Regions from separate parts of the Streptomyces sp. NPDC026246 genome, predicted to be linked through region 3. Evidence: riboswitches for the same ligand, from Rfam matches in the RefSeq annotation. Region 3 holds a riboswitch; each other region holds the start of a gene.
What was found. A riboswitch is a leader RNA that binds a small molecule or an ion and turns the genes downstream of it on or off. The one in region 3 is predicted to bind cobalamin.
Positions count from the first base shown of each region.

Region 1: linked by a shared signal. The riboswitch ahead of cobN (cobaltochelatase subunit CobN) and the one ahead of ACZ4M5_RS14235 (ABC transporter substrate-binding protein) in region 3 are both predicted to bind cobalamin.
Region 2: linked by a shared signal. The riboswitch ahead of ACZ4M5_RS03625 (energy-coupling factor ABC transporter permease) and the one ahead of ACZ4M5_RS14235 (ABC transporter substrate-binding protein) in region 3 are both predicted to bind cobalamin.

Region 1 covers NZ_JBVHPJ010000008.1:291,625-301,385, reverse strand. The annotation lists gene ACZ4M5_RS21940 (nuclear transport factor 2 family protein) at 1-1,136, shown strand, start outside; gene ACZ4M5_RS21935 (TetR/AcrR family transcriptional regulator) at 1,322-2,455, shown strand; gene ACZ4M5_RS21930 (precorrin-2 C(20)-methyltransferase) at 2,440-3,927, opposite strand; gene ACZ4M5_RS21925 (precorrin-8X methylmutase) at 3,924-4,598, opposite strand; gene cobG (precorrin-3B synthase) at 4,595-5,884, opposite strand; cobalamin riboswitch at 5,949-6,083, shown strand; gene cobN (cobaltochelatase subunit CobN) at 6,149-9,760, shown strand.
Region 2 covers NZ_JBVHPJ010000001.1:833,113-842,873, forward strand. The annotation lists gene ACZ4M5_RS03595 (PP2C family protein-serine/threonine phosphatase) at 1-768, opposite strand, end outside; gene ACZ4M5_RS03600 (alpha/beta fold hydrolase) at 768-1,571, opposite strand; gene ACZ4M5_RS03605 (maleylpyruvate isomerase N-terminal domain-containing protein) at 1,633-2,289, opposite strand; gene ACZ4M5_RS03610 (energy-coupling factor ABC transporter ATP-binding protein) at 2,648-3,523, opposite strand; gene cbiQ (cobalt ECF transporter T component CbiQ) at 3,520-4,269, opposite strand; gene ACZ4M5_RS03620 (energy-coupling factor ABC transporter substrate-binding protein) at 4,276-4,641, opposite strand; gene ACZ4M5_RS03625 (energy-coupling factor ABC transporter permease) at 4,638-5,339, opposite strand; cobalamin riboswitch at 5,370-5,554, opposite strand; gene ACZ4M5_RS03630 (serine/threonine-protein kinase) at 5,659-7,107, opposite strand; gene ACZ4M5_RS03635 (VOC family protein) at 7,491-8,306, opposite strand; gene ACZ4M5_RS03640 (SDR family NAD(P)-dependent oxidoreductase) at 8,444-9,250, opposite strand; gene ACZ4M5_RS03645 (DUF4396 domain-containing protein) at 9,327-9,761, shown strand, end outside.
Region 3 covers NZ_JBVHPJ010000004.1:494,074-503,834, forward strand. The annotation lists gene ACZ4M5_RS14200 (AAA family ATPase) at 1-802, opposite strand, end outside; gene ACZ4M5_RS14205 (exonuclease SbcCD subunit D) at 799-1,962, opposite strand; gene ACZ4M5_RS14210 (YigZ family protein) at 2,072-2,698, opposite strand; gene ACZ4M5_RS14215 (SixA phosphatase family protein) at 2,708-3,268, opposite strand; gene ACZ4M5_RS14220 (hypothetical protein) at 3,265-3,978, opposite strand; gene ACZ4M5_RS14225 (ABC transporter ATP-binding protein) at 4,039-4,953, opposite strand; gene ACZ4M5_RS14230 (FecCD family ABC transporter permease) at 4,950-6,002, opposite strand; gene ACZ4M5_RS14235 (ABC transporter substrate-binding protein) at 5,999-7,024, opposite strand; cobalamin riboswitch at 7,094-7,280, opposite strand; gene ACZ4M5_RS14240 (CoA-binding protein) at 7,359-7,769, shown strand; gene ACZ4M5_RS14245 (4-hydroxybenzoate 3-monooxygenase) at 7,848-9,071, shown strand; gene ACZ4M5_RS14250 (YbaK/EbsC family protein) at 9,065-9,628, opposite strand; gene ACZ4M5_RS14255 (XRE family transcriptional regulator) at 9,672-9,761, opposite strand, start outside.

The DNA of each region.
Region 1 (9,761 bases), on a different contig from region 3:
TCGCCCTGCTGCGCCTGCCGGCCCTGCCCGGCGTGCCCGCCTTCCTCGCCGACCGCTTCGCCGTGCACGTGCGCCTCTCCCACCTCGGCCCGGCAGCCGAGGCCACCCGGCTGGTCGCGCCGCTGCGGGCGGCCGCACCTGTCCTCGCGGACACCCTGGGCCCCCTGCCGTACGCGTCCTTCGCCCAGATCCACAACGACCCGGTGGATCCGGCGCCGTTCATGGAACGCACCGCGATGCTGCACTCACTGACCGCCGAGACCGTCGAGGAGATCCTGACCGCGGCGGGCCCGACGGCCGACTGCCTGGTGCACTTCGTCGAGTTGCGGCACCTCGGCGGCGCTCTGGCCCGCACCGCTGACAACGCTGTCGGGCACCGGGACGCCCGGTTCGCCCTCTGGGTCGTGGGCGTCGGGGCACCCGACGCCTTCACCGCGATGAATACCTACGCCGATGGGCTGATGCAGCGGATGCGCCCCTGGTCCACCGGCGGCCGCTACCTCAACTTCATGGCCGCCCAGGACACCGGCGTGTCCGACGTGAGCGCGGCCTACGACGAGGCCGACTACCACCGGCTGCGCAGCGTCAAGAGGCGCTTCGACCCGGACAACCTCTTCCGCCTGAACCACAACATCCCCCCCGAGGAACGCCCGATGGCCGACGACCGACTGCAGCTTCTCACCGACCACGCCGCGATCGCCGACGCACTGCACCGCTACACGGCCGGACTCGACCACGGCGACGCCGATCTGCTGGCCTTGTCACTGACCGAGGACGCCACGGTCGACCTGACACCGGCCACGAGCAAGATCGGCCTCGACTTCCCGGTGCTCAAGCCGCGTGACGCCGTCGTGGGAGCCCTCGTCCCGGCAGTCGGCCCGCTCGACACCAGCCACGTGATCAGCAACGTCCGCGCCGACGTGCGCGGCGACACCGCCCACGTGAACTGCTACGCCATGGCTCAGCACTACCTGCCGGGGGAAGGCCCCAAGCCGGACCGGACCCGCCACGCGCTGATGATGAACCGCTACGACGCGGACCTGATCCGCGACGGAGGCACCTGGCGCATCAGCCGGCTGACGATCGACAACGCCTGGTTCGAGGGCGACGAGACCGTCCTGCTGCCCGGCGACTGATCCCGGGGCGAACGGTCACGACCGGGTGGTGCCCCCCAGCCGCAGGGCGCCACCCGGTGCCGCCGGTCCTGCCACCGCTGTCTCCGACGCGGCCGCCCAGCCCGTTCCACGGGACCGCCACCGGCGGCCGACCACACCCGTGCCCTCGATACCCGCACTCCAGCATCCTCTTAGGAGCGTTCCGCGTGTCCACCACCCCCGACGAACCCCGTCCCCCTCGGCACTCACCCCTCGACAGCGTCCAGACCCGACTCGGAGCGCTCCTGCGGGACCTCCGCCACGGCGCGTGGCAGCCGACCCCCGTCGAGCACCGTCTGGCGGAGCTTCTCGCGCAGTCGGCCGCCGGTACCGGGTCGCTCAGCGCGGTCGGCGTCCGGGCCGCGCTGTGGGAGGGCTCGATGGCGGCCGTCCACGAGAACGGCGGACGCTTCGTCACCCTGCTGGCCGACCTGCTGCCGGTGATCGGGCAACCCGGCGCGGCCGCGCTGCACACCGCCGGCCTCGCACTCGACCTCGTCGAGTCCGTCACCCGGGCGGCACCGCGGCGACGAGCCGCGCTCCCGGCGCGAGCCTGCCCCGGTCCGAGCGGGGAGGGGAGCGACCGGCGCGAGGACTCACCGCCTCGTCGCCAGGACGGAAGACGCCTGCGCGTGGACGCGGCACGCAATCACGCCCGGCTGCTGGACGCCGCGGCACGCATTGCGCGGGAGCGCGGGCTGAAGCACCTCACCATGGAGGCGGTCGCCACCACGGCGGGTGTCGGCAAGGGCACCGTCTTCCGGCGGTTCGGCGACCGCGCAGGCCTGTTGCAGGCCCTGCTGCAGCGCTCCGAGGACGCATTCCGGGCCGCTCACCTCAGCGGTCCGGAACAAGCGGACTGCCGCGGCACGGCGATCGAGCAGCTTCGCGCCTTCGGGGTGGCCGCGATACGGCGCTACGCCCGGGAGATGGAGCTGCAGCTGGCCGCCGAGCCCTCCCCCGACCGGCGCTTCCGGCGCCCCTCTCGCCGCATGTACCACGAGCGGATCAGCATTCTGCTGGGCCTGGCCGCACCGGACGCGGACGCCGAACTGCTCGGCCACGCGCTGCTGGGCTATCTGGAGCCCGCCCTCCTGTGGCACCTGAGCGACCAGTGCGACGTACCGATGCGACGGCTGGAGGACGGCTGGCTCGAACTGGTCTCCCGGCTCACCCGGGAACCCCATGGAGGGCAGCACGCGACGGAAGGCGGCCTGCCCGGGCACGGTTCCCGGCCGGACGGTCCGGCGCAGGGGGACGCCCCGCGCCGTCCCGCACGCCCCGCTCAGTCCTCCGGGTAGCGGCGCGGCGTCCAGGTGATCTCCTCGCCGTCGCCCCGGCGCACCACGCGGGTCTGGGTGGAGCCGACCAGCAGGATCGTGCGCATGTCGACCTGCTCCGGGACGAGTTCGCCGAGCCGGACGACGCGGACCTGCTCGCCGGGGCCGCCGACGTCCCGGGCCACGACCACCGGCGTCTGCGCGTCCCGGTACTCCAGCAGCAGGTCGCGTGCCTTGCCCACCTGCCAGGTGCGGCTGCGCGAGCCCGGGTTGTACAGGGCCAGCACCAGATCCGCCGAGGCCGCCGCGCGCAGCCGCTCGGCGATGACCTCCCACGGCTTGAGCCGGTCGGACAGGGAGATCGTGGCGTAGTCGTGGCCGAGCGGCGCCCCGGCCCGGGCCGCGGCGGCGTTCGCCGCGGTCACCCCGGGCAGCACCCGCACCGGCACGTCCGCGTACTCCTTCTGCGACGCGACCTCCAGCACCGCCGTCGCCATCGCGAAGACCCCCGGGTCGCCACCGGAGACCACGGCCACCCGCCGCCCCCGCTGCGCGAGCTGCAGCGCGAACTCGGCGCGCTCGGACTCGACCCGGTTGTCGGAGCCGTGCCGCCGCTGCCCGGCCCGCACCGGCACCCGGTCGAGATAGGTGGTGTAGCCGACGAGGTCGTCGGCGGCGGCGAGCGCACCCCGCGACTCCGGCGTCAGCCACAGCGGCCCGGCCGGCCCGGTGCCCACCACCACGACCTCGCCCCGCTCCCGCGCGACGGGCTCGGCGTCCACCTGGCTCGGCAGCACCGCGACCGAGAAGTACGGCACCGACTCCGGGTCGACGTCGGCCAGTTCGGCCAGCCGCTCCCCACCCATGGTGGCCCGCTCGACGTACCGCGTCTGCTCCAGCCGTCCCGAACTCTCCAGCGCGCGGCGGACCTTGGGGAAGGTGCGGCCGAGCTTCATCACGACCGCCACGTCCGTCGCGGCGAGCCGGGCGGTCAGCTCGTCCTCGGGCAGCGTGCCCGGCAGGATCGTCAGCACCTCCTCGCCCTCGGCCAGCGGCGTGCCCAGCCGGGCCGCGGCGGCGGACACCGAGGTGACACCGGGGATCACCTCGGTGTCGTAACGGTCCACGAGCCGCTTGTGCATGTGCATGTAGGAGCCGTAGAACAGCGGGTCGCCCTCCGCGAGGACCGCGACCGTGCGCCCGGCGTCGAGATGGGCCGCGAGCCGCTCGGACGCCTCCGCGTAGAAGTCGTCCATGGCGCCCTGGTAGCCGCCCGGATGGTCGGTCGTCTCGGTGGTGACCGGGTAGACCAGCTTCTCCTCGATGTGGTCGGCCCGGATGTGCTTCGCCGCGATCGAGCGGGCGATGGACCGCCCGTGCCGGGCGCTGTGATACGCGATCACGTCCGCCCCGGCGATGACCTCGACGGCCCGTACGGTCATCAGGGACGGGTCACCGGGGCCGAGCCCCACCCCGTACAGCTTCCCGCTCACTCTTCCTCACTCGCGATCGCGTTGAGCGCGGCGGCGGCGATGGCGCTGCCTCCGCGACGGCCCCGGACGACCAGGTGCTCCAGGCCGGACGGGTGTGCGGCCAGGGCGTCCTTGGACTCGGCGGCCCCGATGAACCCGACCGGGACACCGATGACCGCGGCGGGCCGGGGCGCCCCCGCGTCGATCATCTCCAGCAGCCGGAACAGCGCGGTGGGCGCGTTGCCCACGGCGACGACCGAGCCCTCCAGCCGGTCCCGCCACAGCTCCATCGCGGCGGCGCTGCGCGTCGTGCCGAGCCGCGCGGCCAGGTCGGGGACCGACGGGTCGGACAGGGTGCACAGCACCTCGTTGCCGGCGGGCAGCCGCTTGCGGGTCACCCCGCTGGCCACCATCTGCACGTCGCAGAGGATCGGCGCCCCGGCGCGCAGCGCCTCCCGGGCCCGGGCCACCACCGCAGGCGAGTAGGCCAGGTCCCGCACCAGGTCGACCATGCCGCAGGCGTGGATCATCCGGACCGCGACCTGGCTGACGTCGGCGGGCAGTCCCGCGAGGTCCGACTCCGCGCGGATGGTGGCGAAGGACTGGCGGTAGATGGCCGCCCCGTCCTTCTCGTAGTCGTACGTGGTCACGGTGGTGTTCTCGCTGCTCTCGGTCGTCGGCATACGGCTCATGGGGTGATCGCCGCCAGTGCGGTGGCGAGGTGGGACGGGTCGTCCAGGGAGGCGGTGCGCGCCGGCCGGCCGGGGGCGACGGCGGACAGCTCGTAGCCGCCGCCGGGCGCGGCCACCACGTCGATCCGGCCGTCCGGCGGGTGCCCGCACCGGCGTTCGCAGCCCGACCAGTACAGGGGGAGGGCGGACCGGCCGGCTGCGGCCAGCGTCTGCGCGGCGTCGGCCCGTACGTCCGCCCGGGACTTGGCGCACCCGGGCCGGCCGATGCACGCGCCCACGCGCAGCCAGGGCGAGCCGGGCTCGGTGACCAGACCGGTGCCCGCCAGGCGGGACAGCGCGGCGGCCGCGTCGCCCGGTCCGGGGGTGGGCACGACCACACCCCGCCACGGCGTGAGCCGCAGCTCCCCGGCGGCGGCCTCCGTCAACTCCCGCCACTGCGCGGCCGTGAGACGGCCGAGCGGGACGTGCACGGACACGGCGGACCCGACGACCCCCGGCGGCGGCCCCGCGCCCTCGGCGGCCTCCCGGACCCCGTCCCGGACCCCGATGCCCGCCCCGGCCAGCCGGTCGCGGACCGCACGCAGCAACCCGCCCCGCCCGCCGGGCAGTTCGTCCACCCGCCACACCCGGGCCCCGCTCTCGCGCACGACCTCGGCGAAGGCCTCCGCCGCGAGCAGCGCGGCGCGCGCCGCGTCGTCCCCGGACACGTACAGCACGTCGTCGCCCGAACCCGGCGCGAGCAGCGCCCCGTCGCCGGGCACCGCCCGCACGGTCACGTCGGCGCCCAGCCCGGCCACGTCCCCGCGCCCGTCGTCCAGGGCGAACAGGAAGCGGCCCGACAGCGCGGTCGCGGACGCGCTCGCGCACAGCGCCGCGTCCAGCTCCGTCAGCCAGGGCCGCACGTCCCGCAGGCCCCGCCCGTCCAGTCCCGACAGCGGTGAGGCGACGACGTTGCGCACCCGCTCGTGCGCGTGGGACGGCAGCAGCCCGGCCGCGTCCAGCAGCCCGGCCAGCTCCGCGCCGCACGCCTCCCGCAGGCCCCGCAGCTGCACGTTGCCGCGCGAGGTGAGGTGCAACTCCCCGTCGCCCAGCCGTCCGGCCGCCTCCGCCAGGGCCCCGGCCTGCGCGACGGTGAGCACCCCGCCGGGCACCCGGACCCGGGCCAGCGCCCCGTCGTCCGCGTCGTGCAGCCGCAGCGTCCCCGGGCATGCGTCACCGCGGGCCCGTGAGGCCGCTGTGGCCTGGGGCGATGGACGAGGGGCAGCCGTGGACATGGCGGCGAGCATACCGACCATCACACCGGCTGTACGCTCTGCCCTTTTCCCCCGCCCCTTACTATGCTCGTCGGCGGATCATCAGGTCCGTCACCACCGCCACCACGGCGACCAGGGGAGGAAGCCCGGTGTGAATCCGGCGCGGTCCCGCCACTGTGAACCCGGCCACAACCCGGGCAAGTCAGGAACTCCCTTCTTCCGGCTCCCCCCTCCGCAGGAGCCGGGACCCCACACCACCACCCGGGGCGCGGACACCCCGAGGAAGGCCGACGCCGCATGATCCTCCTGCTGTCGACGTCCGACACCGACCTGCTCAGCGCCCGAGCGGCGAACGGCCCGGTGCCCTACCGCTTCGCCAACCCCGCCCGGCTGCCCCTGGAGGACCTGCCCGGCCTCCTCGACGGCGTCGACCTGGTCGTCGTCCGCCTCCTCGGCGGCGTCCGCGCCTGGCAGGACGGCCTCGACCTGCTCCTGGCCGACGGCCGCCCGGTGGTCGTCCTCACCGGCGAACAGGCCCCGGACGCCCAGCTGATGGCCGCCTCCACGGTCCCCGTCGGCATCGCCGCCGAGGCGCACGCCTACCTCGCGCACGGCGGCCCGGCCAACCTGGAGCAGCTCGCCCGCTTCCTGTCCGACACGGTCCTGCTCACCGGCCACGGCTTCGAGGCCCCGGCGGCCGCGCCCACCTGGGGCCCGCTGGAGCGCGAGGCCCGCGCCACCGACGGTCCGGCCGTCGCCGTGCTCTACTACCGCGCCCACCACATGAGCGGCAACACCGCGTTCGTCGGCGCCCTGTGCGAGGCGATCGAGGACGCGGGCGGCCGGGCCCTGCCGCTGTACGTGGCGTCCCTGCGGGCGCCCGAGCCCGAACTGGTCGACGCGCTGCGCTCCGCCGACGCCATCGTCACCACCGTCCTCGCCGCCGGCGGCACCAAGCCGGCCGCCGCCTCCGCGGGCGGGGACGACGAGTCCTGGGACGCGGGCGCGCTCGCCGCCCTGGACGTGCCGATCCTGCAGGCCCTGTGCCTGACCGGCTCGCGCGCCGCCTGGGAGGAGAACGACGAGGGCGTCTCCCCGCTCGACGCGGCCACCCAGATCGCCGTCCCCGAGTTCGACGGCCGCCTCATCACCGTCCCGTTCTCCTTCAAGGAGATCGACGCCGACGGCCTGCCCGCCTACGTGCCCGACCCGGAGCGCGCGGCCCGCGTCGCCGGCATCGCCGTACGCCACGCCCGGCTGCGGCACATCCCGGCCGCGGACAAGCGCCTGGCGCTGGTGCTGTCCGCCTACCCGACCAAGCACTCCCGCATCGGCAACGCGGTCGGCCTGGACACCCCCGCCAGCGCGGTCGCGCTGCTGCGCCGGCTGCGGGCGGAGGGCTACGACTTCGGCGACGCCGACATCCCCGGCCTGGTCTCCGGCGACGGCGACGAGCTGATCCGCGCGCTCATCGAGGCCGGGGGCCACGACCAGGAGTGGCTCACCGAGGAACAGCTCGCCCGCAACCCGGTGCGCATCCCCGCCGCCGACTACCGCCGCTGGTTCGCCACGCTGCCCGAGGAGCTGCGCACGGCGGTCGAGGAGCACTGGGGCCCGGCGCCCGGCGAGATGTTCGTCGACCGCAGCAGCAACCCCGAGGGCGACATCGTCCTGGCCGCGCTGCGGTTCGGGAACCTGCTCGTCCTCATCCAGCCCCCGCGCGGCTTCGGCGAGAACCCCATCGCCATCTACCACGACCCGGACCTGCCGCCCTCGCACCACTACCTCGCCGCCTACCGCTGGATCGCGGCCCGCGCCGAGGACGGCGGCTTCGGCGCCGACGCGATGATCCACCTCGGCAAGCACGGCAACCTGGAGTGGCTGCCCGGCAAGAACGCCGGCCTGTCCGCCGCCTGCGGCCCCGACGCGGCCCTCGGCGACCTCCCGCTGATCTACCCGTTCCTGGTCAACGACCCGGGCGAGGGCACCCAGGCCAAGCGCCGCGTGCACGCCACCCTCGTCGACCACCTCGTGCCGCCCATGGCCCGCGCCGACTCCTACGGCGACATCGCCCGCCTGGAGCAACTCCTCGACGAGTACGCCCAGATCTCCGCCATGGACCCGGCCAAGCTCCCCGCGATCCGCGCCCAGATCTGGACCCTCATCCAGGCCGCCCGCCTCGACCACGACCTCGGCCTGGAGGACCGCCCGGACGACGACGGCTTCGACGACTTCCTGCTGCACGTCGACGGCTGGCTGTGCGAGGTCAAGGACGCCCAGATCCGCGACGGCCTGCACGTGCTGGGCAACCCGCCCGCCGGAGCCGACCGCGTCAACCTCGTCCTGGCCATTCTGCGCGCCCGCCAGATCTGGGGCGGCACCACCGCCCTGCCCGGTCTGCGCGAGGCCCTCGGCCTGGACGAGTCCGCCGCGACCCGCACCACCGCCGACCAGGCGGAGGAGCAGGCCCGCGCCCTGGTCCAGGCGATGGAGGACGCGGACTGGGACCCGGCCGCCGTACCCGCGGTGGTGGCGGCCGGAGTCGACGCCGAGCGCGCCGAACAGGTCGCGGCCATCCTGCGGTTCGCGGCCGACGAGGTCGTCCCCCGCCTGTCGGCCACCACCGGCGAGATCGACCACGCCGTGCACGCCCTGAACGGCGGCTTCGTCCCCGCGGGCCCGTCCGGCTCCCCGCTGCGCGGCCTGGTCAACGTCCTGCCGACCGGCCGCAACTTCTACTCCGTCGACCCCAAGGCCGTCCCCTCCCGCCTCGCGTGGGAGACCGGCCAGGCCCTCGCGGACTCCCTCCTGGAGCGCTACCGCACCGACAACGGCGAGTGGCCCACGTCCGTCGGCCTGTCCCTCTGGGGCACCAGCGCGATGCGCACCGCCGGCGACGACGTGGCCGAGGCGCTCGCCCTGCTCGGTGTGCGCCCCGTCTGGGACGACGCCTCCCGCCGGGTCACGGGCCTGGAGGCCGTGCCGTACGAGGAACTGGGCCGCCCGCGCATCGACGTCACGCTGCGCATCTCCGGCTTCTTCCGCGACGCGTTCCCGCACACCGTCGGCCTGCTGGACGACGCGGTCCGGCTGGCCGCCTCGCTGGACGAGCCGGCCGAGGCCAACCACGTGCGCGCCCACGTCCAGGCCGACCTCGCGGACCACGGCGACGAACGCCGCGCCACCACCCGCATCTTCGGCTCCCGCCCCGGCACCTACGGCGCGGGCCTGCTGCAGCTGATCGACTCCCGCGACTGGCGCACCGACGCCGACCTCGCCGAGGTGTACACCGTCTGGGGCGGGTACGCCTACGGCCGTGAACTGGACGGCCGTCCGGCCCGGGAGGAGATGGAGACGGCGTACAAGCGGATCGCGGTCGCGGCGAAGAACACCGACACCCGCGAGCACGACATCGCCGACTCCGACGACTACTTCCAGTACCACGGCGGCATGGTCGCCACGGTCCGCGCCCTGCGCGGTACGGCGCCCGAGGCGTACATCGGCGACTCCACGCGGCCGGAGACGGTCCGCACCCGCACCCTCGTCGAGGAGACGTCGCGCGTCTTCCGCGCGCGGGTCGTCAACCCCAAGTGGATCGAGGCGATGCGCCGCCACGGCTACAAGGGCGCCTTCGAACTCGCCGCCACGGTCGACTACCTCTTCGGCTACGACGCCACGACCGGCGTGGTCGCCGACTGGATGTACGACAAGCTCACCGAGGCGTACGTCCTGGACCCGGCCAACCGCGAGTTCCTCCAGCAGGCCAACCCCTGGGCGCTGCACGGCATCGCCGAGCGGCTGCTGGAGGCGGAGTCGCGCGGCATGTGGGAGAAGCCGGACCCGGCGGTCCTGGACGCGCTGCGCCAGGTGTACCTGGAGACCGAGGGCAACCTGGAGGACGAGGACTGAA
Region 2 (9,761 bases), on a different contig from region 3:
CAGCGTGTAGCGGGTCAGTGAGGTGAGCGAGGCGGCCTCGGGGCCCTTGCCGCACACGTCGCCCAGGAAGAACGCCCACCGGTTGCCGTCGACCGGGAACAGGTCGTAGAAGTCGCCGCCCAGCTGGTCCGGGGAAGCCGTGTGGTAGTGGACGGCCGACTCCAGTCCGGGCACCATGGGCAGCGAGTCCGGCACGAGGGACTTCTGCAGCACGGCCAGTGCGTCGGCGAGCCGGGCGCGGTCCGCCTCGGCCTGGCGCCGTGCCTCGTCCGCCTCGGCGCGGGCGCGCTCGGCCTCCTTGCGGCGGTGCAGCAGTTCCTCTTCGTAGGCGCGACGGTCGGACGCGTCGAAGACGGTGATGCGGATGAGCAGGGGCTCGCCCTCGCTCCCGCGCTTGAGCACGGCCGACACCAGCACCGGCAGCCGTCCGCCGCCCGCGCGGCGCATCTCCAGGGCGATGCCGCGCAGCTCTCCCTGCATGCGCAGCAGCGGCGCGAAGTGCGTCTCGTGGTACAGCTTGCCGCCCACGGTCAGCAGGTCGGGGAAACGCTTGCGCCCCACGACCTCCGCGCGGTCCAGGCCCAGCCAGTCCAGCAGCGTGTTGTTGATCTTGGCGATGGTGCCGTCCATCATCGTGGACAGGTAGCCGCACGGGGCGGACTCGTAGAGATCTTCCGCGCTGTCCTCCAGCAAGGCGGTGAAGACCGCGTCGGTGCTCGCCTCGTCCCCGGTCCCCGCGGGGTCCGGCACGCCGCTCGTACGGCACATCACCGCAGTGACTCCATGAAGTCGAGGATCGCCCCGGTGGTCGCCTCCGGCGCGCTCAGCTGCGGGCAGTGGCCCGTGGCGTCCAGGGTGACCAGACGGGACGAGGGGATCGCCGCGTGCACGTACGCCCCGACCTCGCGGGGGGCGATCGCGTCCTGGTCGCACTCCAGCACGAGGGTCGGCACGGACACGCTGCCGAGGTCCTCGCGGCTGTCGGTCATGAAGGTCGTCCGGGCGAAGACCCGGGCGATGTCGGGGTCGGTGGCGCAGAAGCTGTTGGTCAGCTCCTGGCCCAGCTCGGGCCGGTCCGGGTTGCCCATGATCACCGGAGCCATGACGGACGACCAGCCGAGGTAGTTGGCCTCCAGGGAACCGAGGAGTTCCTCGATGTCCTCGGCGCTGAAACCGCCGCGGTACCCCTCGTCGTCGATGTAGCAGGGGGACGGCGTCACCATCACGAGGGCCCCGATGCGCTCCGGCGCGGACCGGGCGGCCAGCACACCCACCATGGAACTGACCGAGTGCCCCACGAACACCGCGTCCCGCAGGTCCAGCTCCTCGCAGACGTCCACGACGTCCTGCGCGTAGCCGTCCAGCGACGAGTAGCGCTCCTCGCTCCACGCCGACAGATCCGATCCGCCGGAGCCCACGTAGTCGAACAGCACCACCCGGTACCGCTCGGCCAGGGCCGGCAGCACCAGGCGCCACATGTTCTGGTCGCAGCCGAACCCGTGCGCGAGGAGGAGCACGGGGGCGTCGGCCCGGCCGATGACGTTCACATTGTTCCTGCGGCGGATGTCCATACCGACCATGGTCCCACCCCACCGGATCAGCCACGACGGCGGGCGGCACCGGGGAGGGGGTTCAGCCCAGGTGGAGCGGGAAACGGGACGCCTCCTCGGCCAGCGCGGCCTGCTCCGCCCCGGTCGGGGCCCGCCTGCCGGTGCCGATCAGCAGCGCGTCCACATCGCTCAGGGACGCCGGGAACGCCGCGCCGGCGATCTCCTCCAGCATCTCCCGCGCCCGGCGGAGCCCGGCCGCCGGCGGTTGCGGCGCGTGCGGCACGTAGGCGATCAGGTCGAGGTGGTGCAGGGTCCACTCCAGCACGTACGCCGACAGGTAGTCCGCCACGGTGAGGACCTCGTCTCGGGTGCCCACCCGCTGGGCCGGATCCGCGAGCAGGGCGGCGCGGCCCGCGGCGGAGCCGACGTCGTCCAGATGGAACGTGAGCAGGCGCGGATCCTCGTACGCGGACGCCAGCCGGACGGTCAGCGCGTCCAGGGGGTCGTCGCCGGTGGGCGGCGCGGCGGAGACCTCCCAGTACGTCAGCGCGTCCCGGGTCGGCTCCCGGTCCGACGGGGTCGCCAGGGTGATGAGCACGTCCTGCGCGTCGATGACCAGATGGCACACCAGATCCCGCACCAGCCAGCCCGTGCAGCCGGACGGACGCCCGAAGTCCTCGTCGTCGAGGGCGGCGACCGCCCCGCGCAGCGCCGTCCAGGACGGTGAGAAGAGATCCACCCCGAGAACGTAGTGCGGTCCGGCGGGGAGGGACAAGCGCCTTTCGGGGCAGTCGAATCGGGGACGAGGCGGTCGCGGAGGCGCGTTGCCGCGATCCCCTCACGCACGAGGCACGTTCCGGCACCGCGAGACCCACCCGGACGGGATCGGTGAGCCACGGCCGTCATGGAACCCCCAGCACCTACCGGCCGCGGCCGACGAGGACGCCCGCCACCCGGCCGACTCCGCCCCGGCCGGAGGAACGACCCGCCTCGCCCGTGTCAGAGCCGATCCCGTGCGACCTGCTGCACCACGCCCCGTTCGGCGGCTCGTTCCACTGCGCGACCCTCGACGTCCGCCGCCGCGGCCCCTTGCAGTCCTACGTCGACTGAACCGGCGAGCCCTCCGGCACGGCACCCGCCCGTCCGGCGACCAGGGCCGCGAGCTCCTCCGGCGTGCGGGGGCAGGGCTCCGAACCGGTCACCAGGCCGTGGGCGCGCAGCAGTTGCGCGGCCGCGGCGCCCCACGGCAGCCGCAGTCCCGCCGCGTGCAGCAGGTCGGTGCGCGCCAGGGCCACCGGGGCCGGCCCGGTGCGCACGCCGGACGGGGTGAGCAGCGCCGCGTCGTCGGCCCAGCGCAGGGCGAGGTCGACGTCGTGGGTGGCCATCACCACGGTGGTGCCGTTCGCGCGGAGTCCGTCCAGGGTGGTGAGCAGCCGTTCCTGGCCCTCCGGGTCGAGTCCGGCCGTCGGCTCGTCCAGGATCAGCACACGCGGGCGCATGGCGACGGCGCCCGCGATGGCGGTCCGTTTGCGCTGGCCGTAGGACAGCAGGTGCGTGGGCCGGTCGGCCAGGGCGGTGATGTCCAGGGCCGCCAGCGCCTCCGCCACCCGCTCGCGCACCTGCCCGTCCGGCAGACCGAGGTTCAGCGGCCCGAACGACACGTCCTGCTCCACGGAGGCCGCGAACAGCTGGTCGTCCGGGTCCTGCACCACGAGCTGCACCGTCGTCCGCAACCGGGTCAGCCCCTTGCGGTCGTACGTCACCACCCGCCCGTCGAGCGACAACGCGCCCTGACGCGGGCGCAGTCCCCCGCTCAGCAGCCGCATCAACGTCGTCTTGCCGCTGCCGTTGCGGCCGAGCAGGGCGAGTGCACGGCCCTCCGTGATGGTGAAGTCCAGACCGCTGAGCACGGCCGGGCCGTCCTCGTAGGCGAAGGACGCGCCCCGCAGGGCGACGAGGGCGGGCTCGCTCACAGCGGCGGCCTTTCCAGGAGGAAGGTGGCGGCGGCCAGCGCCGCGAGCAGCAGGCAACTGACGGCCGTGAAACGGAGGGAGACGCGCGCTTCGGGGACCAGGACGCGCAGCGTGCCGTCGTAGCCCCGCCCGGCCAGGCCGGCCTGGAGGCGGGAGGCCCGGTCGAAGGCCCGCACGAACGCCGTGGCACCGAGACCGGCCAGGGACCGCCACTCGGCGCGGCGGCCGGTGTGACCGAGCCTGGCCGCCTGCGCCTGCCGGATGCGGCGCACGGAGTCCAGCAGCAGGAAGCTCATCCGGTACGTCACCAGCGCCACGTCCACCACGGGAGCCGGGACCCCCGCGCGCACCAGGCGCGGCAGCAGGTCGGACAGGGGCGTGGTGAAGGCGAACAGCAGTACGCCGAGCGAGGCCGCGGAGGTGCGCAGCATCAACTCCCCGGCCCGCGCCGGACCGTCGGCGGCGAGGGAGACGAACCCGCCCGGCCCGCCGACCTGCACCAGCAGGGTCAGCGCGCCGGTCGCGCAGAAGCCCAGCGGCACCCGGTAGGCCCGCCACAGGCGCCGCCCGGGCACACCGGCCGGACCGAGCAGGACCACGACCGCGGTGACGAGCACCAGGGCCGCGCCCGGCCAGGGCGGCAGGCAGACGGCCAGCACGGTCAGACCCAGCCCGAGCACGGCCTTGTCCACGGGGTGACGGTGGCGCCAGCGGCTGCTGTGCGCCGCCGCGTCGATCGGCAGCACCCGGACTCAGTCCTTCGCGGTGACGGACTCTCCGGCGGCCGGGGGAGCGGCCGCCGCCTCCCGCTCCAGCGCCCGCTGCTCGCCCTGCCGGCGTCCGCGGCGCAGACCGAAGTAGTAGGCCAGGACACCGGCGCCGAGCGCGGCCTGCAGGGAGAACAGGGCCGACTCGATCTCCCCGGACGGCGGTTCGTACAGCGGGGAGAACCACGGCTCGTAGTCGGGCTCGATCTCGGTGATCGCCGTCTCGGCCTCACCGTCGGCGCCCGCGAAGGGCTCCTCCTTGTGGTCGCCGAGGCCGAGCACGAGCGGCAGCACGGCGAGCGCCGCCACGACGAACAGCAGCAGCAGATTGATCTTCGTATTCCGGCTCATCGGGCCACCGCCTCGGTCTCGTCACGCGTCTGCCGGGCGGTGAGCAGCACGCCGAGCCGGGTCAGCTCGCCCTTGCTGGACTGCACCAGCAGCCGCATCACGAGGACCGTCAGCAGTCCCTCGCTCACCGCGAGCGGGATCTGGGTGACCGCGAAGATGGAGCCGAACTTGCCGAGCGCGCCCAGGAAACCGCTGCCCGGGTCGGGGAAGGCGAGCGCCAGCTGCACGCTGGTGACGCAGTAGGTGGACAGGTCGGCGACGAACGCGCCGCAGAACACCGTCACCATCAGCGGCACGTCCAACCGCCGCAGCAGCTTGTACACGGCGTACCCGGCCCAGGGCCCGACGATCGCCATGGAGAAGACGTTGGCGCCCAGCGTGGTCAGACCGCCGTGGGCGAGCAGCAGCGCCTGGAACAGCAGGGTGATGGTGCCGAGCACGGCCATGACGGGCGGCCGGAACAGGATGGCCCCCAGGCCCGTGCCGGTCGGGTGGGAGCAACTGCCCGTGACGGACGGCAGTTTCAGCGCGGACAGGACGAACGTGAAGGCGCCGGAGGCGCCGAGGAGCAGCGTGCTCTCCGGGTGCTCGCGCACCTCACGGGTGAGTGACCGGACCCCGTGGACGACGAACGGCGCCGACGCGACGCCCCAGGCGACCGCGTGCGCCGGAGGAAGGAAACCCTCGGCTATGTGCATGGCTCAGCAGACCCTCTCCAGCACCTCGTGGATGGTTGACGCGCCTTGGCCGGTCTCCTGGCTGACGGGTACCACCGCCCGGACTCCGCCTTCCCGGGTCACAAGGACCCAGTGGCTGCCCGCGAGGGCCGGAGCCGGACTTCCCGATTCACAGTGGCGAGGGCCGCACCGGCATCACACCGGATTTCCCGTTCACCAAGGCCAGGTGACAATAAGGCCCGGATCAGGACGAGCACAACCCGCACCCGGGGGGCGCGCGAGGGGCGCCCCCTCGCACACCGGCGCACCTGGGGCTCCGCCGAGGGAACGCCTGGAGGGTTCAGTCGTCGCCCTCGTCCCCGCCGTCCTCGCCCTCACCGTCCCCTTGCGGCCCGGGCAGTTGCTCCTGCTCCGGCTGCTCCGCCTCCGCCGGTGGCTCGGCGCCCGCGTCCGGTGGGGCTGCGGTGCCCGCGGCAGTCGGAGAGGCGGGAACCTGCTCGGCCGGCGCCGTGCCGGGCGGGGTGACATCGGCCACCGTCCCGGTGGCCGGCGTGGCGGCGGCCGGGCCGGAGTCCGGCCGCGATCCGGACGCCGAGCCGGAACCCGTCCCGGCGGCGGGGGTGCTCGCGGTGGGCGAGGGGCCCGGGTCGGTGCCCTCCGTGGCGGTGTCGTCCGGCGAGAACCACTGCATGCCGATGAGCATCGCGGCGACGAACAGCGCCGCGGCCGCGACCGCGGCGACGGCCTTGGAACGGTTTCCGCTCCCGCCGCCGCGCCGCCCGCCGCGCCCGGGACGCCCCGCCTGCGCCGCGCGGGCCGCGCTGCGGGACCCGGGTGCCGCGGGCAGCGCGTACGTGGTCGGGCTGCTCGTCTCCGCGCCCTGATAGGTGCCGTGAGCGGCCGGCGCGGGCCGGGGCCGGGGCCGTACGGGCGATGACATCTCCGGCAGCGGCTCGGGCAGCCCCCGCCAGGCGCCGCCCGCGAACCACTCGGCCGCCTGCTGCGCGGTGGGCCGGTCCTCGGGCTGCTTGGCCAGCAGGCCCAGCAGGTAGTTCTCGAACGCCGGCGGCAGACCGGAGACGCCCAGCTCGCGGGGCGGCACCGGAACGGCGTCGAGGTGCTGGTGGAGCAGGGCGACGGCGCTGTCCGCCTCGAACGGGGGGCGGCCGCTGAGGAGCTGGTAGAGCACGCAGCCCAGCGAGTACATGTCCGAGGCGGGGCCGGCGGGTTTGCCCAGGGCGCGCTCGGGGGCGAGGTACATCCCCGTACCGACGATCTGGCCGGTGGCGGTGAGCGCGGCGCCGGGGTCGTCGAGGAAGCGCGCGATGCCGAAGTCGCCGATCTTCAGGGTGCCGCGGGCGTCGAGCAGCAGGTTGGCGGGCTTCACGTCCCGGTGCACGATGCCCTGGGCGTGCGCGGCGGCGAGGCCGGCGGAGGCCTGTGCCGCCAGGACGGCCACGCGCTCGGCGGGCAGCGCGCCCGACGTGGCGAGCACCTGGGAGAGACTGTCGCCGTCGACCAGCTCCATCACCAGGTAGAGCCGGTTGTCGAACTCGCCGAAGTCCAGCACGCCGACCACGTGGGGGTGGTTCAGGCGCCCGGCGGTCTGGGCCTCCAGCCGGAACCGCGAGGTCGCCGTGGCGTCGGTGTCCTGGGGCAGCAGCAGCTTGACGGCCACCGCTCTGGCGAGCGTCTCGTCGTACGCGCGCCAGACCTCTCCCATTCCACCGCGCCCGATCTCCACATCCAGCCGGTAGCGGCCCGCTAGCAGCACTCGTCCTCGTCTCACGCTCAGGGGAAGGTCCGTCGCCGCAGGCCGAACTCCCCGCGCATGCGCGGGGATTGCTGAGGGCTGCCGCAGCCGCCCCAGGATACTGGCGCCGCGCGCCCCCGCGGTCCCCCGGCGGCGGGCCCCCTCCACGACGGGGCGGACGGCCCGCCCCGCGCGACCCGCAGAGCCCTGCAGGGCGGGCCGGGCCGGTCCGCCCCACGGCCCGGGCCGCGGCGCCGCGGCGGAAGCCCGCCGCGATCGGCGGCAGCCCGGCGGCCGGAGACCGGCGCAGGCCGAACCGGTCGCCCGGCCCACGGGTCACCGGGGGGGGGGGGCGGGTGCGCGAAGTGTGGTGGCCCCGTCCCGACGGCCCCGGACAGGGAGCAGGCCGCGTGGCCCGTTCAGTCCTCCGACGGTGCGAGCAGTACGAACTCCGCCCCGGCAGGGTCCAGGCAGACGGCCAGCCTGCCGACGCCCTCCATGTTCTGCGGTCCCATCTGCACCTCGCCGCCCTTCTCCGTGACGCGGGCCGCCGCGGCGTCGCAGTCCTCGACCGCGAAGACCGGGTGCCAGTACGGCCGTCCGTCCGTCAGCGTCAGGTCCTGCGCACCCAACTCCATCAGCCCGCCGTGCATCCGGTCCTCCGGCAGGCCCGCCGGCGTGATGAGGGTGTACGTGCCGGCGCCGCCGGGCAGCGGCATGTCGCTGAACTGCCAGTCGAACAGGCCGCCGTAGAACTCCCTGGCCGCCGCCGCGTCGGTCGTGAACAGTTCGACCCAGGACAGCGAGCCCGGCTCGTCCACCAGATCCAGGCCGGCGGTCGTCCCCGGCTGCCAGACGGCGAACTGGCCGCCCAGAGGGTCGCTGTACTGGGCCATGCGGCCCCACTCGTCGAGGTCCATCGGCTCGACCCGGACGGTACCGCCCGCCTGCCGCACGGCCTCGGTCGTGGCGTCCGCGTCGGGCACGCTGTAGTACAGCATCCACGCCGGGCGCGCGCCCTCCTCGGTCAGCTTGCCGAGGCCGCCGACGACCTTGCCGTCCTTCTTGAACATCCCGCCCTCGATGTTGTCGCCGTTCTCGCCGTTCTCGCTCTCGCCCATGGACTCGTACTCCCACCCGAGCACGGCGCTGTAGAAGGACGCGGCGGCCCGGACGTCCGGAGCTCCGAGGTCGAGCCAGCAGGGGGAGCCGGGGGCGTACTCCGTGGTGATCATGGCGGTGCTTCCCTTCAGCGAGTCGTGGGCCCAGCGTGACACCGGGCACCCGGCGGCGCGCGCCGCCGCTCTCCACTCGGGGGACGCCGGGGCCGGGCGGGGAGCCGCCGCGAGCGGTGCGAAGGGGCCGGGGTGTTTCAGTGGACGGACAGACCGCCGTCCACGAACACCGACTGGCCGGTGACGTACGCGGAGGCCTGGCTCGCCAGGAAGACGGCCGCGCCCGCGAAGTCCCCGGGCAGACCGTTGCGCCCGATCATGGTGCGGGCGGCCAGGGTCGCCACGGCCTCGGTGTCGGACTGCAGGCGGGCGTTGAGGGGCGTCATGACGAAGCCCGGCACGAGCAGATTGCAGGTGACGCCGCGCGGCGACCACGCCTCGGCCTGGGAGCGGGCCAGCGCCTCCAGACCGCCCTTGGAGGCGCCGTAGGCCCCGCTCTGGACGAACGCGCGATGTGCCTGCTGGGAGCTGATGTGGATGATCCGCCCGTAACCGCGCTCCGCCATGCCGGGGCCGAAACGCTGCCCCAGCAGAAAGGGGGCCTCGAGGTTGACGGCCATCGTGGCGTCCCAGACGTCCTCGGTGAGCTCGTCCATGGGCGGACGCAGGTTGATCCCCGCGCTGTTGACGAGGATGTCGGGTTCGCCGAACACCTCGACCGCGCCGTCCGCGGCGGCCCGCACGCCCGCGCGGGTGCTCAGATCCGCTGCGACCCAGGCGGCCCGGCAGCCGAGGTCCGTCAACTCCGCGACTGTAGCGGCGAGTTCACCCTTCCTCCGTGCCACGATCACGACGCTCGCCCCGGCGCGGGCCAGGGCCACGGCGATGGCCCGCCCGATGCCGGAACTGCCGCCGGTGACCAGCGCGACGCGGCCCTCCAGGGAGAACAGTTCGGCGAGGTAGGCGGGTGGCGTCGGGGTGCTCTGCGTCGGCTGGTTCGTCATGCCGCCCCACTTTAAGCGGGAGGCGGGGTGGTGCCGGACGCGGGCCAGATACCCCTCGGGGGTATATAGTCGTCGCATGGACCGCATCGTTCACGACTCCGATGGCCATGACCCCGGCAAGCACGGTCACGAGGGGGGCGACTCCGGGCGGCGTCCGCACGGGTCCGCCTCCTGGGGCACGGCGGTGAAGGCGACGCTGCACTGCCTGGCCGGATGCGCGCTGGGCGAGATCCTCGGCATGGTGATCGGCACGGCACTGGGGTGGGGCAACGTGCCCACCATGGTCCTGGCGATCGCCCTCGCCTTCCTCTTCGGCTACTCCTTCACCCTGGTCGCCGTGGTGCGCGCCGGTCTCGGTCTCAGGGCCGCCGTCCGGGTCGCCCTGGCCGCGGACACGGTGTCCATCGCCGTGATGGAGCTGGTCGACAACGCGATCATCGCCCTCACGCCCGGTGCGCTGGACGCCCACCTGGCGGACACGCTGTTCTGGACCGCCCTCCTGGGCGGCTTC
Region 3 (9,761 bases):
GGGTGCACTCGGCGACGGTGAGCTGTTCGCGGGCGGTGCTGCGGGCCACGGCCGCGGCGCCCAGCACGGCCTCGGCGAGTCCGGGTTCGCCCGGGCCCAGCTCCGGCAGCCGCATGGCCTCGCCGGCGGCCTGCTGCATCCGGTGGGCGTCGGCCAGCAGCTCGGCGTCGCCCTCGCGCACGCGCGTCTCGGTGGCGCGGCGGCGTTCGGCCAGGCGCTTCTCGACGTCGGCGAAGCGGCGGGTGTCGAAGAGGCGGCCCAGCAGCTTGCCGCGGGCCTCGGCGTCGGCGCGCAGGAACCGCGCGAAGTCGCCCTGGGGCAGCAGCACGACCTGGCAGAACTGCTCCCGGCTCATCCCGAGCAGCTGGGTGATCTCCTCGCCGACCTCCTGGTGGGAGCGGCTGAGGTCCTTCCAGACGCCGGCGGACGCGTCGTAGGCGCGCAGCCAGGTCTGGGCCTTGTCGACGGTGGTGCCGGTACCGCGCTTCTTGGGGCGCTCCCAGGGCGGCTGGCGGGTGACCTCCAGACGGCGTCCGGCGACGGTCAGTTCGAGGCTCACCTCGGTGCGGGTCGCGGGGGCGGCGTGGTCGCTGCGCAGGCCGGTGCCCTGGCCGCCCGTCTGCCGGGCGCCGGGGACCGAGCCGTACAGGGCGTAGCAGACGGCGTCGAGGACGGAGGTCTTGCCCGCGCCGGTCGGCCCGTGCAGCAGGAACAGCCCGGCGGCCGACAGGTCGTCGAAGTCGACGGTCTGGGTGCCGCCGAAGGGCCCGAACGCGGTGACCGTGAGCCGGTGCAGCCTCACCGGGCCACCTCCCGCACGGTGTCGTCGGCCCGCACCGCGTCGAACGCGTCGCTCAGCACGCGCTGTTCGTGCGGGTCGGGCCCGGTGCCGCGTACGTGCGCGACGAAGTCCTCGGCGATCTGCTGGTCGCTGCGTCCGGCGAGGCGCCGGGCGTACGACTCCTCGCTCTCCTCCCGCTCGCGGTCGGGGTCGAAGACCAGGCTGAGGGTGTGCGGGAAGCGTTCGGTGAGCCGGGCCATGGGTTCGGCCGGGCGGACCGGGTCGGTGAGCGTCGCCTCCACCCAGGCCGCCTCGTGCCGGGCGAGAGCGGGGTCGGCGAGCAGGTCGTCGAGTGTGCCGCGGATGCGGGCCAGGGGACGCGGCACGGGGCAGTCGACGCGCTCGGCGCCGACCGTGCCGTCGGCGGCCAGGTCGACCAGCCACATGCTCTTGCGGTGGTCGGCCTCGGAGAAGGAGTACGGCAGCGGGGAGCCGGAGTAGCGGATCCGGTCGGTGAGGGTCTGGCAGCCGTGCAGATGCCCGAGGGCCACGTAGTCGACGCCGTCGAAGACCCCGGCGGGCACGGCGGCCACCCCGCCGACGGTGATGTCGCGCTCGCTGTCGCTGGGTTGCCCGCCGGTGACGAAGGCGTGGGCGAGGACGACGGAGCGGGTGCCGGGCGCACGTGCTGCGAGATCGGCGCGGACGCGGTCCATGGCGGCGGCGAGCACGCTCTCGTGCCCGGCCTTCTCCACCCCGAACTCGTCCTTGACCAAGGCCGGTTCGAGGTAGGGCAGTCCGTAGAAGGCGACGTCGCCATGAGCGTCGGCCAGCACCACCGGGGTGCCGGCCGCCGACGGCTCGGTGCGCAGGTGGATGCCGGCCCGGTCGATCAGCCCGGCGGCCACGCCCAGCCGGCGGGCAGAGTCGTGGTTGCCGGAGATCATGACGGTGGGCACACCGAGGGCGGCGAGCCGGTGCAGGGCGTCGTCGAACAGCTCGACCGCGGCGAGCGGCGGCACGGCCCGGTCGTACACGTCCCCCGACACGACCACCGCGTCCACGGCCCGCTCCCGCGCGGTCGCGACGAGGTGCCCGACGAACTCGGCCTGGGCACCGAGCATGTTGACCCGGTGGAAGGAGCGGCCCAGGTGCCAGTCGGACGTGTGCAGGAGTCTCATGATCCCCCGAGACTATCCGCCGGTGCTGACATCACGGGTGCTTACTCCCGTATCGCCCGGCATCAGCAGGCGCGTTGTGACCAGTTAACGCCCGCTTCGTCCCGCTTCCTCAGGCCTCGCCGTACGCCTCGCCGCCCTCTTCGAGGCGGGCCGTGCCGGAGGTCACGTCGGCGAGCCAGGCGCGGAAGGCGTCCAGGTCGGCGTCCGGGAGGGCGATCTCCAGCTCGACCTCCTCGCCGTAGCGGACGTCGCGCACCCCGCGTCCGGTGGTGCGCAGGTCGTTCTCCAGCTTCCCGGCCCGCTGGTGGTCGACGGTGACCGTGGCCAGGCGGTACCGGCGGCGGGTGCGGGTGCCGACGGCGTCCAGGGCTTCGCCGACCGCTCCGCCGTAGGCCCGGATGAGGCCGCCGGCGCCGAGCTTGACGCCACCGAAGTAGCGGGTGACGACGGCGACGACGTAGCGCATGTCGCGGCGCAGGAGCATCTGGAGCATGGGGACGCCGGCGGTGCCGCCGGGCTCGCCGTCGTCGCTCGCCTTCTGCACCGAGGCGTCGGCGCCGATGACGTAGGCCCAGCAGTTGTGGTTGGCGTCGGCGTGCTCCTTGCGGACCGCGGCGATGAACTCCTGGGCCTCCTGCTCGGTGGCCGCCGGGGCGAGGGCGCACAGGAAGCGGGAGCGGTTGACCTCGGTCTCGTGCACGGCCGCGCGGGCGACCGTGCGGTATTCGTCCTGCATCCGGCCAGCCTATGCGTGCGGCCCGCGGTGCTTCCTGTCGCCCCGGGCGACGGTCACCGAGGTGAGCAGCGCCCTCCCGGGGTCGAGGGCGTGCCAGGCCGTGCCGCGCCAGGACAGGACGGCGATCGCCGCGGTCGGGAACTTCGTGCGGACCCGCTCCAGGGTGTCGTCCAGGCCGTCCCCGGCGAGGGCCAGGACCAGTTCCTCCAGTCCGGGGTTGTGCCCGATCAGCAGCAGCGTCTCGACCTCTGCGGACACCTCGTGGATCACGTTCAGCAGGCCCTGGGGTCCGGCGGCGTACAACCGCCGGTCGTGCCGGACGGGAGGTGGTGTGCCCCATTGGGCGGCGGCCAGGTCCCACGTCTCGCGGGCGCGCAGGGCGGAGGAGCACAGCGCGAGGTCGGGGAGGCAGTCCGCCTCGGCCAGGGCACGCCCGGCGGCGGGGGCGTCCCGGCGGCCGCGCGGCGCGAGGGGGCGTTCGTGGTCGGCGGCGTCCACGGGCCAGGCGGACTTGGCGTGCCGCAGCAGCACCAGGCGGCGCAGCGGGCCTCCCCCCGCACGGTCGATCACGAGGAGGATCCCAGGCCGGCGGTGAGGTCGAGGCCGAGGAGGCGGTCGGCGTGGGCGTAGGTCTCGAAGCGGGCACCGTCCGGCACCTCGGGCCCGGTCTCCACCCGGCGCAGTTCGTCCAGCACCGCGGGGAGGCCGAGGTCGTTCTCCCAGGCCTCGCGCAGCCGCCGGCGCACGTCCTCGGGGACCGGGCGCGAGGGGCTGCGGGCCCAGCGGGCGACCGTGTCGCGCCAGCGCGTGAGCGTGGCGGCGGCCTCCTCGACAGCGGCCGGCCCCAGCCGGGCGGGGGTGCCGTGGTGCCGGGTCAGCAGGGCCAGGCGCAGGGCGGCGGGGTCGGGGAGGTCCGCCGGGCCGGGGCCGCTCGCCGGTGCCACCGCGATGCGCGGCCCGTCCGGCGCGCAACCGCCCTCGGCGGCGACATGGACGATCCGGGTGTTGTCGAGGCTCGCGGCGGGGCCGGACTCGAAGGGCCGCATGCCGAGCGCGGCGGCCCCGGCCCGCAGCTTCGGCTGGAACGGCCCGCCGTCGAGCCATGCCGACGCCACGGAGCCCCTGATCTCCAGGGCCCGGACGAGCAGATCGGCCACGAGCAGGACGCGCAGGTCCGTCAGACCGGCGCCGGCGGCGTGCGCCTGGACCAGGGTCGGTCCGCGGTGGGCCGGGGCGGCGTCGGCCTGCTCGCCGGTACGGGCGTCGATGATGCGCAGCACAGGGCGAGCCTAGGCCGGGGGGCGGCGCCGTGCGACGTGTTCCGGACGGCGTTTCGGCCGTCACGGCCCCGGCGGTGTGCGCGGGGCCGGCTCCAGGGTGCCGAGGAACCGGACGTGGGGCCGTCCGCCGGGGCCGTCGTGGCGGACGTCCGCCCGCACCCCGTACACCTCGGCGATCAGGTCCGCCGTGAGCACCTCGGCCGGTGTGCCGCCGGCCACCACGCGCCCCGCGCGCAGCACCACGACCCGGTCGCAGTACATCGCCGCGAGGTTGAGGTCGTGCAGGGCGACGACGGTCGTGACGGGCAGCGCGGTGACGAGGTCGAGCAGGTCGAGCTGGTGGTGGATGTCCAGGTGGTTGGTCGGCTCGTCCAGGAGGAGCTCGCGGGGTTCCTGCGCGAGCGCGCGGGCGATCTGCACCCGTTGCCCTTCCCCGCCCGACAGGGTGTGCCAGGGCTGCGCGGCCCGGTCGGTCAGGCCGGTGCGCTCCAACGCCTCGCGGACCGCCCGCTCGTCGTCCGCCGAGGCGGGCGTCCAGGCCCGGCGGTGCGGGACGCGGCCGAGCCGGACCACGTCCGCGACCGTCAACTCGACCTGGGTGTCCGACTGCTGCGCGACGACGGCCAGACGCCGGGCCACGGCACGGCGGGGCAGGTCCCCCAGGGGGGTGCCGTCGAGGGTGACGACCCCGGCGGTCGGCGCGAGCAGCCCGGCGAGCAGCCGCAGCAGGGTGCTCTTGCCGGAGCCGTTGGGGCCGAGGACGCCGAGGGTGGAACCGGCCTCGGGGGCCAGGCTGACGCCGTCGACGAGAAGGCGCCCGTCGGCCCGCCGGCTCACCCGCTCGGCCCGCAGCCCGGTCTCGCCCACCGCCCGCGTGGCCCGGGCTGCGTTGCCCGCGTCCGGGCCGCCCGTCCCGGCGGGCCCGCCGTGGGCGGGCGCGCCGGGTCCTCCCGTCGCCGCCTCCGTCCCGCTCATCGCACCCTCCGTGTCCGGTACAGCACCGCCACGAACGCCGGCACCCCGACCAGCGACGTCACCACGCCCACCGGGACCTCCTGCGGATCCAGCACCGTCCGGGCGAGGGTGTCGACCCACACCAGGAACACCGCTCCGGCCAGGGCCGTGACCGGCAGCAGCCGGACGTGGCCGGGGCCGGTGAGGGCCCGGGCGGCGTGCGGCAGGACCAGCCCGACGAAGCCGATGGCCCCGGCGGAGCTGACCAGCGCGGCCGTGAGCAGGGCCGTGACGCACAGCAGCACCAGGCGGGTCCGGGCCACGGAGACCCCGAGGGCGGCGGCGGCGTCCTGCCCGAAGGCGAAGGCGTCGAGGGTACGGGCGTACCCGAGGCACACCACCAGGGCGACGGCCAGGGCGGCGAGGCACAGCCGGACGTCGGTCCAGCCCGCGCCGCCGAGCGAGCCGAGCAGCCAGAACAGCACGCCGCGGGTCGTCTCGGCGTCGGCCGAGGTCATGACGACGAACGAGGTCAGCGCGGAGAACAGCTGCATGGCGGCCACGCCCGCGAGGACGACCCGGTCGGTGGTGCCGCCGAGGGTGTGGCTGAGCAGCAGCACCAGGGCGAAGGAGACGAGGGCGCCGAGGAACGCGCCCGCGGACACCGACACGGCGCCTCCGCCGACGCCCAGCACGACGACCGCGACCGCTCCCGTCGAGGCACCCGAGGACACCCCGAGCACGAACGGGTCGGCAAGCGGGTTGCGCAGCAGCGACTGCATCACCACCCCGCACACGGCGAGTCCGGCCCCGCACACGGCGGCGAGGAGGGTGCGCGGCAGCCGCAGCTGCCAGACGATGCCGTCCCGCACGGGCGTCAGCCCGGAGTCCCCGAGGCCGAGGTGGGCGGCCACGACCGACCACACGTCCCCGACGCCGATGTCGGCGGGGCCGATCGTGATGGCCGCGGCGACCGAGACCACGAGGGTCAGGGCTCCGGCCGCGCCCAGCGCGAGCCCGGCGGCGCGGCGAGGGCGGACGCCGGGAGCGGCCGGATCCAGGGCGGTCACTCGGCCAGCCCGAAGCGGCGCAGCCCGGCGGCCACCTGCTCCACTCCCTCGACCGTGCGGATGGTCGGGTTCATGGCCTGCCCGCTGAGCAGCACGTACCGCCGGTGGCGGACGGCGTCCATGGTCCGGGTGACCGGGTTGGACTCCAGGAAGGCGATCTTCTTCGCGGCCGACTCGGCGGTCTGCGACTTCCGGGTCAGGTCGCCGATGACGAGGACGTCCGGGTCGCGGTCGGCGACGGTCTCCCAGTTGATCTGCGGCCACTCGTCATGGGTGTCGTCGAAGACGTTCTTCGCGCCGAGGGCCCGGGTGATGATGCCGGGCGCGCCGCAACAGCCCGCCATGTAGGGCGAGTCGGAGTTGGCGAACCAGTACAGGAGGGTGACCCGGGAGGCGTCGAGGCCCGCGGTGGCCTTGTCCAACCGCCGTTGCAGGGAGGCCACGAGCCGCTCGCCGCGCTCCCGCTCGCCGAACACCGTGGCCAGGTCGCGTACTTCCCGGTAGACGGTGCCGATGCCGAGGGGCTTGTCGCGGGAGCCGTCGCCGCCGGAGCTGTTGTCCTTGCCGGCGCAGTCGGACGGGGAGACGTAGGTGGGGACGCCGAGTTTCTCGAACTGTTCCCGGGTGGCGACGCCGCCCTTGCCGAGGGTGGAGACGAACGAGGCGGCGACGAAGTCGGGGTCGGCGTCCAGGACCCGCTCGAAGGAGGGGTTGTCGTCGGCGAGCCGCGGCACCTCGGCGTTCTCCTTCTCCAGCCCCTTCATCACGGGGTCGGTCCAGGTGGCCGTGCCCGCGAGGCGGTCGGCGAGACCGAGGGAGAGCAGGATCTCGGTGGTGCCCTGGTTGAGGGAGACGGCGTGCCGCGGCGGGGTCTTCACGCGGACCTCGTGACCGCAGTTGCCGAGCGTGACGGCCGTCTTTCCGTCACCGCGGCCGGAGGGTTCGGTGCCGCCGCAACCGGCGAGGAGCAGGGAGCAGACGGCGAGCAGCACGGCCGCGCGGGCGGGTCGGGCGAGGGGCACGGGGAACCAGTCCTCGGTCGTCGAGGGCTCGATCGCGGAGCCCGGTCGTACGGTGCTCCCCCGCCGCGTCTGCCGCGGGGGCCGCCAGCAGGTCTTCGGACTCGGGTTCGTCCGGATCGGGGCGCCTTCCCGGACACGCGGTGCGTCCAGTGGCCGAGGCCCCGCCCGTCCCCCTCACCGCTGCGCGTCAGTTCCGGATTCGCACCGGATTCCCTGACCCACGTACATGGGTTCGACTGGCCTCGGCAAGCTATCACGGGGGTGGGGGGAATCACCGGGCGGCCCGGGTCGTTGACCGGGAACAGTTCTTTTGCGAATTCCGAGGAGGCCACCGGTGTACGGCGACGAGGCAGCGGTCCGCAGGATTCTCACCGGGCTCGGCGACACCTGGGCCGTGGTGGGCCTGTCGTCGAACCGGCAGCGTGCCGCGTACGGCGTGGCCGCGGTGCTCCAGCGCTTCGGCAAGCGCGTGGTGCCGGTGCACCCGAAGGCGGAGACGGTGCACGGCGAGCAGGGGTACGCGAGCCTTGCGGACATCCCCTTCGAGGTGGACGTCGTGGACGTCTTCGTGAACAGCGACCTGGCCGGCGCGGTCGCGGACGAGGCCGTCGCCAAGGGCGCGAAGGGTGTCTGGTTCCAGCTCGGCGTCGTCGACGAGGCGGCGTACGAACGGACCCGTGCGGCGGGTCTGGAGATGGTGATGGACCGCTGCCCGGCCATCGAGATCCCCCTGCTGGGGCGGTGACGAGGGCCGTCGTCCGGCTGCGGGCGGCCGGGGCCTCGGCCGTTCCGCCGGCCGGGGCCGGCCCCCATAATGAGCCGCATGACCGACGCCTCCTCCGGCCCCAAGTCCCTTTCCCCGCAACACTTTCCGGTCGTCGTCGTGGGCGCCGGGCCCGCCGGGCTGACCGTCGGCAACATCCTGCGGGCGGCCTCGGTGGACTGCCTGGTGCTGGAGACGGAGACCCGCGCGTTCATCGAGCGGCGGCCCCGGGCGGGGGTCATCGAGGAAGGGGCCGTGCGGGGCCTGGAGAAGCGGGGTCTGGCGCGGAACCTGCTGGACCGCGCCGAGTTGCACACCGCCTGCGAATTCCGCTTCGGCGGGGAACGCTACCGCTTCCCCTACGGCGAGTTGACGGGTGCTCACCACTTCGTCTATCCGCAGCCGCTGCTGGTGACGGACCTGGTGCGCGAGTACGCCGACGTCCGCGCCGGCCGGATCCGCTTCGGCGTCCGGGACGTCCGCGTCCACGACGCCGACACCGGCCACCCGTCGGTGTCCTACCTCTGCCCCGACAGCGGTGAACGGGTCGTCGTGCACTGCGACTTCATCGCCGGATGCGACGGGGCGCGCGGCGCGACCCGGGCCGCACTGCCTCCGGACCGGGTGCGGGTCGCCCGGCACGACTACGGCATCGGCTGGCTGGCCCTGCTGGCCGAGGCCCCGCCGTCCGCGGACTGCGTCCTGTTCGGCTGTCACGAGCGCGGCTTCGCCGGCCAGATGCCCCGCAGTCCCGAGGTCACCCGCTACTACCTCCAGTGCCCGCCCGGCGACGATCCCGGGAACTGGCCGCACGAGCGGGTCTGGGCGGAGCTGCGGGAGCGGCTCGGGGCGTCCGGCGTCCCGCCGCTGACGGAGGGACCGCTGATCGAGAAGCGCGTGCTGGACATGCACGACCACGTGGTCGAGCCGGTGACGTTCGGGCGGCTCCACCTCGCCGGGGACGCCGCCCATCTCGTCGCCCCGATCGCGGCCAAGGGCATGAACCTCGCCCTGCACGACGCCTTCCTGCTCGGGGACGCGCTGGCCGCCCGGCTCACCACGGGCGACGACAGCGGCCTGGCGGGCTACGCGGCGGCGAGTGCGCGGCGGGTGTGGGACTACCAGGAGTTCTCGCAGTGGCTGTCCGAGGTGTTCCACGGCACCGCGGCGGGCGACCCGTTCCGTGCGGGCACCACGCTCGCCCGGCTGCGCCGGCTGTTCACCTCGCCGGTGGCGGCCGCCGCGTTCGCCGAGCAGTACCTGGGCACGGCAGCCCGCTACTGAACGGGAGCCCCGAGGCCCTCCACGACCACCGCGCCCGGCAGTTCGGCGAAGGCCTTGCCCGGGACCAGCAGCTTGCCGCGGCGCCGGCCACTGCCGACCAGGACGTAGGGCAGGTCGACCACGGCCGCGTCCACCAGGACGGGCCAGTCGGCGGGCAGCCCGATCGGGGTGATGCCGCCGTACTCCATGCCGGTCTCGCCGGTCGCCGTGTCCGTCGCGGCGAACGAGGCCTTGCGGGCGCCCAGTCGGCGGCGGACCACGCCGTTGACGTCGACCCGGGTGGTGGACAGCACGACGCACGCGGCGAGCGTGGTCTCCCCACCGCGCTTGCCCGCGACGACCACGCAGTTCGCGGAGCGCTCCAGCAGGTCCTGCCCGTAGTGCTCCACGAAGGTCGCGGTGTCGGCCCAGGCGGGGTCGGTCTCGACGTAGACGATCTGGTCGGCGGGGACGCTGCCCCGCCAGTGGCGTACGGCGTCGGCGACGGGGGTGGTCAGCTCGTCGAGGCAGGCGGGGGCGGGCCGGGCGTCGTCGAAGTGTCCGAGGGGTGCGCGCATGGCCGCACGCTAACAACACCGGACGGACCGCCGCCCGGGCGTCTCAGGAGACGGGCGGCACCGAGACGGCCATGACCATCTCCATCGGCACGTCCCCGGTGTTGCCGTACGTGTGGGGGACGCCGGCCTCGAA